DNA from 4 places in the Marinobacter sp. SS13-12 genome. Region 2 is predicted to be linked to each of the others. Evidence: predicted binding sites of a transcription regulator. Region 2 holds the regulator's gene; each other region holds the start of a gene.

Region 1 (2,205 bases), on a different contig from region 2:
ATGGCCTGGAAAACCGCATCCATGTTGTCGTCCAGCTTCTCGTGATCCATCCCGGCGATGCCGTTCAGGGCACTGGCAAAGACAATCGGAAAATCCAGTTGCTCGTCACTGGCACCCAGATTGTCGAACAGGTCAAACACCTGGTCCACCACCCAGTCCGGGCGGGCACCCGGACGGTCAATCTTGTTCACGACCACAATTGGATGCAGGCCGGCATCAAAGGCTTTCTGGGTGACAAAACGGGTCTGTGGCATCGGTCCGTCAATGGAATCAACCACCAGCAGCACGCAATCCACCATGCTCATTACACGCTCTACTTCACCACCGAAGTCGGCGTGGCCCGGTGTGTCGACGATATTGATGTCGTAGTCGTGCCATTTAAGCGCGGTGTTCTTGGCCAGGATGGTAATGCCGCGTTCCTTTTCCTGGTCGTTGGAATCCATCACGCGCTCACTTTCGAGCTCTTTGCGGTCCAGCGTACCGGATTGGCGCAACAACTGGTCCACCAGTGTGGTTTTGCCATGATCGACGTGGGCGATAATGGCGATATTACGGAGTTTATCAATCACAACTAAATTCCTGCAGCATGCACTGAAATGACCTGAGAGGTGTTCAGCGGGACGAAAATGAAGTGGCGCGCAGTATATAGTAAAGTCCATGCCGTTTATATGAAGAAAAACGCCTATTGGGATACCCGGCAAAACGCACTATTTTTGTGCGCTTTTCCGGAACGCGCACCGTTTTAACGCACCAAACCAGGGCGGCACGGGCGGCTTATACACACGTCTCGCTCCAAAACAGTCCGAAAACCGCGTGATTGCGCCCTTGTGGAGCATGCACATAAAACTGGCAAGGCTATTGCTTCATCCCAGTCAGCCGAATTTGCAGGTAAGTCGGAACAGCTTTTGATAAGCTGCCCAACCTGAAAGAAAGATCGGGAGTCAGCACCGCTGAACGATCCGGCAACAACGCACACAGAAATCGCCCGCCCTGCGGGATAACTGACGGAGCTTGCACAATGTCCAAGACGATTGATCTGATCAAAGAACACGAAGTCAAATGGGTCGACATGCGATTCACTGACAGCCGCGGTAAAGAGCAGCACGTAACCCTGCCCGCAACCGAGGTTGATGAGGATTTCTTCGCCGACGGCAAAATGTTCGACGGCTCCTCCATCTCTGGCTGGAAAGGCATTAACGAATCCGACATGATCCTGATGCCAGTCGACGAAACCTCTGTGCTGGATCCGTTCACCGAAGAAACCACCATTAACATCACCTGCGACATCGTCGAGCCCTCCACCATGCAGGGCTATGAGCGGGACCCGCGCTCGGTTGCCAAGCGCGCTGAAGAATACCTGAAGTCCACCGGCATCGCCGACGGCGCACTGTTCGGCCCCGAGCCCGAATTCTTCGTTTTCGACTCTGCCCGCTGGAAAGTCGATATGCAGGGTGCCATGTACGAACTGCATTCTGAAGAAGCGGCCTGGGTATCCGGCGAGGAATTCGATCGCAATAACATCGGCCACCGTCCGGGCGTCAAAGGCGGCTACTTCCCGGTACCACCGGTAGACAGCCTGCACGACCTGCGTGGCGCCATGTGTGCGGCCATGGAGTCCATGGGCCTGGTCATTGAAGTGCATCACCACGAAGTCGGTACCGCTGGCCAGTGTGAAATCGGTGTTGGCGCGAACACCCTGACCAAGAAAGCTGACGAAGTTCAGATCCTGAAGTACTGCGTGCACAACGTAGCCCATGCCTACGGCAAAACAGCTACCTTTATGCCCAAGCCGGTTGTCGGTGACAACGGTTCCGGTATGCACGTGCACATGTCCCTGAACAAGGATGGTAAAAACCTGTTCGCAGGTGACGGCTATGCCGGCCTGAGCGAGATGGCCATTTACTACATTGGCGGTATTATCAAGCACTCCAAGGCCATCAACGCCTTCACCAACGCGTCTACCAACAGCTACAAGCGTCTGGTTCCGGGCTTTGAAGCACCGGTAATGCTGGCCTACTCTGCCCGCAACCGTTCAGCCTCCATTCGTATCCCGTACGTCAACAGCCCGAAGGGCCGTCGAATCGAGGTTCGCTTCCCGGACGCTTCTGCCAACCCGTACCTGGCGTTTGCAGCGCTGATGATGGCTGGCCTCGACGGCATCCAGAACAAGATCCACCCTGGCGATGCCATGGACAAGGACCTGTA
Region 2 (2,205 bases):
CCTAGCGGGCTCCGTTTCCGTGCATCCGGTCAACGTTCTTTTCCTTGTGCTTCAGGATCTGCCTGTCCAGCTTGTCCACCAGCGCATCAATGGCGGCATACATATCGCTGTTTTCGGCCTTTGCGTGAATCTCACCACCTATCACGTGTAGCGTAGCTTCCGCCATCTGGCGCACTTTTTCCACCTCAAGGGTGACCTGGCAATTGCTGATGTGGTCAAAGTGACGCTCAAGCTTGTCAAACTTGCCTGTTACGTAATCTTTCAGTGCGGGAGTCAATTCTACGTGATGGCCTGAAATATTGAGTTGCATAGGCTTCTCCTGTTATCGGATTTTACTACTACACCAGTCGCTTTCTTTCGTTGGACGGAGGAATGTGCATTGCCTCACGGTACTTGGCCACGGTTCGTCTCGCTACCTTGATACCCTGTTCTCCTAGCATGGCTGCAATTTTACTGTCGCTCAATGGCTTTTTCGGGGTTTCCGTTGCAATCAGCTTCTTGATCATGGCCCGGATTGCCGTAGAGGAACATTCTCCGCCCTCGTCAGTGCTGACATGGCTGGAGAAAAAATACTTGAGTTCAAATATGCCACGCGGCGTGTGCATGTATTTCTGGGTGGTCACCCTGGAAATGGTCGACTCATGCATTTCCACCGCCTGGGCAATGTCCGACAGGATCAGTGGCTTCATGTATTCCTCGCCATGGTCCAGGAATCCCTGCTGGTGCTCGACAATTCGCGTGGCTACCTTGAGCAGAGTCTCGTTACGGCTTTGCAGGCTCTTGATAAACCATTTCGCTTCCTGCAGTTGGTCTCGCAGGTAAGTGTTGTCGGCACTGCTGTCCGCACGCTTTATAAGTGAAGCATAGCTGGCATTGACACGAATGCGCGGTGCAATTTCCGGATTCAGCTCTACCCGCCAGCGTTCGTTGTGCTTGCGCACGATCACGTCCGGGATGACGTAGTCCGGTTCGGCCTGGTCGAGGGTATCGCCCGGGCGCGGATTCAGCCCGGTAATGAGGGCCAGAACGTCCCGCAACTGATCTTCCTTCAGGCGGCTGCGGCGCAGCAGTTGTGCGTAATCACGATTGCCCAGAAGATTAATGTAGTGGGTGATCACCAGCCGTGCCTGGGCGAGCCACGGGGTATCCGGTGGCAGCTGGTTCAGCTGGATCAGCAGACATTCCTGAAGATTCCGGGCGAAGACACCAGGCGGATCAAAATGCTGCAACCGGTGAAGTACGGCTTCCACCTCGTCCATTTCAAGCGGGTCTTCATCAGACTCTTCCATCATCCCGGAATGGATCTCTTCCAGGGGAGAGGTGAGGTACCCGTGATTATCAACCGCATCCATCAGCGCGTGGGCGATGGCCTGGTCCCGTTCGCTCAGGGGCGTCAGGTTCAGTTGCCACTCCAGGTGATCGTGCAGGGTTTCCGTAGGCGAGTTGCGAGTTTCAAAATCGTTGTCGTTTTCATCGTCGTTACGGGCCGATGACGCGGGTGCCGACTGGTAGATGTCGTCCCAGGCGGTGTCGACCGGAAGGTCATCGGGAATGGTGTCGGGGCTGTCGGTCTCTGACGACCAGTCAGGCCCGTTTTCGGATTCATCCCAGTCTGAAGACGATTCGGAGGCGGTGTTTGACTCTTCTGTCGATGAGGCTTCGGCAGCGGTGTCGTTCTCGTTTTCCGTGGATTCCGGATTCTGGTTATCGTCGTCTTCCGAGGTTTCCAGCATGGGGTTGGATTCCAGCGCCTGCTGGATTTCCTGCTGGAGGTCGAGGGTGGAGAGCTGCAGTAGCCTGATAGCCTGTTGCAGCTGGGGCGTCATGGTCAGGCTTTGACCCAGCTTTAACTGTAATGAGGCTTTCATAACCATAGTTCAGGATCCGTCACTCGGTCGCTCTCGGCCTTTCCGGGGAGTTGAGGTTGCATAAAAACTCTTTGTATGCTGGCAACTTGCCGTGCCAAGCAAGTTCTTTGCCGAGTGTACTACAGGCGAAATTCATTGCCTAGATACACTTCCTTGACCTGCTGGTTGGCAAGAATAGCTTCCGAGTTGCCGGATGCGATGATATGGCCTCCGCTGACTATATAGGCGTTCTCACAGATGTCGAGTGTTTCCCTCACATTGTGGTCGGTGATCAGCACTCCAATGCCCTTGTCCCGCAGGTGGCGGATAATGTGCTTGATGTCGCTCACCGAGATCG
Region 3 (2,205 bases), 1.8 Mb from region 2:
GATCAGCATGCCGTAGCCGCCCGCACCCTGGGTTTCCTTGACCACCAGATCGGGAAGGTTGTCCAGCACGTACTGCAGGTCCCTGGGTTTGCGGCACTGCCAGGTGGGTACGTTCTTCAGAATGGGTTCTTCCCCCAGGTAGAAGCGGATCATGTCCGGCACGTAGGGGTAGATGGACTTGTCGTCCGCCACGCCGGTGCCCATGGCATTGGCCAGCACCACATTGCCGCTGCGGTAGGCGGCATAAAGGCCGGGCACGCCGAGCATGGAATCCGGATTACCGGCCAGGGGGTCGAGGAAGTCGTCGTCAATCCGGCGGTAAATCACGTCCACCTGCTGGGGGCCGATGGTGGTCTTCATGTAGACCCTGTTCTGGCGAATGAACAGATCGGCCCCCTCTACCAGTTCGATGCCCATCTGGCGTGCCAGGAAGGCGTGCTCGAAGTAGGCGCTGTTAAAGCGCCCGGGGGTGAGCACCACTACCGTGGGGTTGGGCTTGAGGGAGGCGGCGCGAAGGGTTTCCCCGAGCAGTGCCGGGTAGTGCTCCACCGGCGCAACCGGCGCCTGTGCAAACAACTCCGGAAACAGGCGCATCATCATGCGGCGGTTTTCCAGCATGTAGGACACGCCGCTGGGGCAGCGCAGGTTGTCTTCCAGCACATAGAAATCACCGTCGTTATGTCGGATCAGGTCTATGCCGGCGATGTGGGAGTAGAGGTTCCTGGGCAGTTTCAGGTTCTGCATGCCGGGCTGGTACTGGGGGTTGGCAAACACCTGTTCGGCGCTGATCACCCCGGCGCGGATAATGTCGAAATCGTGGTAGATGTCGAACAGGAAGCGGTTGAGGGCCTGAACCCGCTGCCTTAGCCCGGCCTGCATCCGCTGCCAGTCGGTGGCAGAAATCACGCGGGGAATCAGGTCAAAGGGGATCAGGCGGTCGGCGCCCTGGTCTTCGCCATACACGTTGAAGGTGATGCCCAGGCGCTGGAAAAGCACGTCCGCCTCGCGGCGTTTCTCGGCGAGCAGGTCCTCGTCGGACTTGATCAGCCAGTCTTCCAGCATCCGGCAACTGGGCCGTACCCGGTTGTCTTCGTCGAACAGCTCGTCGTAAATACCCTCGGGCGGGGTTTGTATCAGCATAACCATGACCCTCTCCTGAACACGCCCTCCACCGGATGTGAAGAGTCGGTATCCAGCCGTTCCCATTCAAAAAAGGAACAGCAAAAGCCAGGCCACTCTGGCGGTAGACGTGCGGGTTTTGGCCAGGGCGGGCTATTTAAGAAAAGGCCAGGAGGGAGAATGTGTCAACAAAAGAGACTGTCAGCCGCCCCATGGCGGCTGACAGTCAGGGCTTATTCCAGCGATGTGGCACCAATGCGGTGAATGCTGACATCTGCACCGTTGAACTCCTCTTCATCGGTCAGGCGCAGCCCGGAGATGGCGCTGACGATGCCGTAGACGATCAGGCCGCCGACAAAGGCCACGACAACGCCGGCAACCGCGCCGATGATCTGGGACATCAGGCTGACGCCCCCCAGGCCACCAAAGGCTTCCTGGCCGAAGATGCCGGCTGCAACAGCACCCCAGACACCACAAACACCGTGCAGGGGCCAGACACCCAGTACGTCGTCCAGGCGTTCGATTTTGTCCTGCGCCCATTCAAACATGTAGACGAAGACCGCACCGGCAATACCTCCGGTGATCAGCGCACCAACCGGGTGCATCAGGTCCGAGCCGGCGCATACGGCCACCAGGCCGGCGAGCGGCCCGTTGTGGATGAAGCCCGGGTCCTTGCGGCCCACAAGCATGGCTATCAGCACGCCACCGACCATGGCCATCAGGCTGTTTACCGCCACCAGGCCGCTGATGCCATCCAGGGTCTGGGCCGACATTACGTTAAAGCCGAACCAGCCCACGGTAAGAATCCAGGCGCCGAGGGCGAGAAAGGGAATGTTGGAGGGGGCAAAGGCCACCACCCGGCCGTTGCGATAACGACCGTTACGCGCACCTAACAGCAGTACCGCGGCCAGGGCAATCCAGCCGCCGACAGCGTGCACGACAACGGAGCCGGCAAAGTCGTGGAATGCTGCACCAAACTGGATCTCCAGCCAGGCCTGGAAGCCGTAATTGCCGTTCCAGATCATGCCCTCAAAGAAGGGATACACGAACGCCACAATCAGCCCGGAGGCGATCAGCATCGGGTAG
Region 4 (2,205 bases), on a different contig from region 2:
CCTTCCCAGATATCCTTGGTGAGTATGTGGATGAAACCCACTTTCTCCCAGACCGCACGCTGGTTGAACGGGTCCGGCGACAGGTAGCCGTCCAGGTTGCCGGCACGCAGATTGGCAACCATCTCCGGTGGCGGAACCACTCGAATCTGAACGTCGGTATCCGGGTCTATGCCGTTCTCGGCGAGGTAGTAGCGCAACAGGAAATTGTGCATGGAATACTCGAATGGCACCCCGAATTTGAACCCTTTCCACTGTTTGGGATCACGCTTGTCCTTGTGGTCAACGTGCAGAACGATTGCCTGTCCATTGATGTTTTCCACCGCAGGCATAATGAAAGGCTCGGGTATGGAACCGGCACCCATGGTCATCGCCAGGGGCATGGGTGTCAGCATGTGAGAAGCGTCGTATTCGCCAGCCAGGGATTTATCCCGGGCCACGGCCCAGCCGGCGGTTTTGGTCACGGTGACATCCAGGCCGTAACGCTCGTAGAACCCCATGGGGTGCGCCATGATGATCGGTGTGGCACAGGTAATCGGGACAAAGCCAACGTTCAGCTTCGTCTTCTCCAGCTTGCCCAGAGAATCTTTGACGGCCGCCTTGGCCTTGTCCAGGGGGAACACACTGGAAACCAGCGCGGCGGCGGTGCCTGCTCCCATCAGTTTCATGAAACTACGACGACTGTGGTCGTTGTGACCGAATACCGAGCGAACAACAGCACTCTCGATGGCTCGGTCCAGCATGGCCTCGGAGTCTTGCGGACCAGTGCCCGACCGGACCTGCCGTTCGGGAACGTCAGTCAGTCCGGCCCCGGAACCGGCTTTTGCACTCGCGCAGTCGTTACAGCCGCACTGCTTGGAATGAATGAGGGTCTGGTCCCCGTCAAATGGATTTCCCAGGCTCTTGATTGTCATGGCTTGCTCTCCCCAACTTGGCTCTTTTGCACTTGTTTGGTGCGCTATAGGTGTTCGACGCCTGTCGCGCCATCACCAATCGCAACTGTCTGCCTCTGGGTATCGCAGGGTTTGTGCCATGTTTCCGTAAAATTTTATCTATCTGTTTCTATTGAACATTCTTGAAATTCCAGCTTCGAACGACCACTACGAATATTCGTGGAACCCGAAATTTCGTAGCGTATGACACGAAATCTCGTAATTGGCACGGCAATTGATTCCTTTTCCCATGCCCTCCCGGCATGCACCGGGACAGCGCGGCCCGGGAGGCTCCAATGCCAGTTACCGATACCGAAACAACGATTTCTGCTGCTGATGCGCCATCCGGGAACTGGGTAAACCACCTTCCGGAACCGGCATTGTTGGTAGATGCCTCCCTGGACACGGTTCTGGCGGTGAACACGGCCATGGCGAAATTGCTGGGCAGCAGCCGGGGGGCGCTTCTGGGCCAGCCCTGTACCGCTCTCTTCCGGGACCAACGTCCACAGTTGATCGCCTTTACTGAGGAAACCCTGTTTCGCGGTACTGCCTGGAGCCGCGACTTTACGCTTCAGCACCGCAACGGCCGTATTATCGAGCTGGAGATATCAGCAGCCCGTGCCGGCGATGCCGTAGATCAGCAGCTGTTGTTCCTGTTGCGGGACCGTCAGCTACTGAGAACCCTGCGCGAGCGACACGAGGTCAACCATTACCACCGGGGTGGACTCCTGGAATGGCGACGGGTGGCCGAGCTGTTCAAGGACATGGAACGGGAAAACCAACTGATCCTCCATGCGGTGGGGGAAGGCATCTATGGCGTTGACGCCGAAGGTCGCACCACCTTTGTGAACCCCGCGGCCGAGCGCATGCTGGGCTGGCGCGCCGACGAGCTCATGGGCCGCGTCATCCATCGGGTGGTGCATCATTCCCATGAGGATGGCTCACTGTTCCCGCTCAAAGACTGCCCCATCTACGCCGCCTTTCGCGATGGCAGCATCCGCCGCGTCGGCGAGGACTGGTTCTGGCGCAAGGATGGTTCGGGTTTCCCCGTTGAATACACCAGCACGCCCATCATCGACAACGGCCACCCGGTCGGTGCCGTGGTGGTGTTCCGCGACATATCCCCCCGATTGCAGGCGCAGAAGGAACTGCATCAGGCGCTGGAAGAAGTCGAGAACCTCAAGCACCGGCTTGAGATCGAAAATGCTTACCTGCAGGAAGAGCTGAGCGCTGAATACCACTTCCATGAAATCGTCGGGCAGAGTGACGCCATCAA

What was found. Region 2 encodes sigma-54, which starts transcription at its own class of promoters, with help from an activator protein. Its sites were predicted from a motif close to ANTGGCATNNANNTTGCTNT; they were not measured.
Region 1: glnA (glutamate--ammonia ligase) is a predicted target of sigma-54. The motif match lies at 846-865, and genes of this name have one in related genera.
Region 3: QPL94_RS01100 (circularly permuted type 2 ATP-grasp protein) is a predicted target of sigma-54. The motif match lies at 1,218-1,237, and genes of this name have one in related genera.
Region 4: QPL94_RS14890 (sigma 54-interacting transcriptional regulator) is a predicted target of sigma-54. The motif match lies at 1,152-1,171, and genes of this name have one in related genera.

The regions. Positions count from the first base shown of each region.
Region 1 is NZ_JASSUA010000006.1:130,869-133,073, forward strand. It holds gene typA (translational GTPase TypA) at 1-569, opposite strand, end outside; gene glnA (glutamate--ammonia ligase) at 1,019-2,205, shown strand, end outside.
Region 2 is NZ_JASSUA010000001.1:2,036,430-2,038,634, forward strand. It holds gene hpf (ribosome hibernation promoting factor) at 2-310, opposite strand; gene QPL94_RS09400 (RNA polymerase factor sigma-54) at 339-1,868, opposite strand; gene lptB (LPS export ABC transporter ATP-binding protein) at 1,988-2,205, opposite strand, start outside.
Region 3 is NZ_JASSUA010000001.1:224,319-226,523, reverse strand. It holds gene QPL94_RS01100 (circularly permuted type 2 ATP-grasp protein) at 1-1,140, opposite strand, end outside; gene QPL94_RS01095 (ammonium transporter) at 1,353-2,205, opposite strand, start outside.
Region 4 is NZ_JASSUA010000002.1:400,429-402,633, reverse strand. It holds gene QPL94_RS14895 (ABC transporter substrate-binding protein) at 1-911, opposite strand, end outside; gene QPL94_RS14890 (sigma 54-interacting transcriptional regulator) at 1,226-2,205, shown strand, end outside.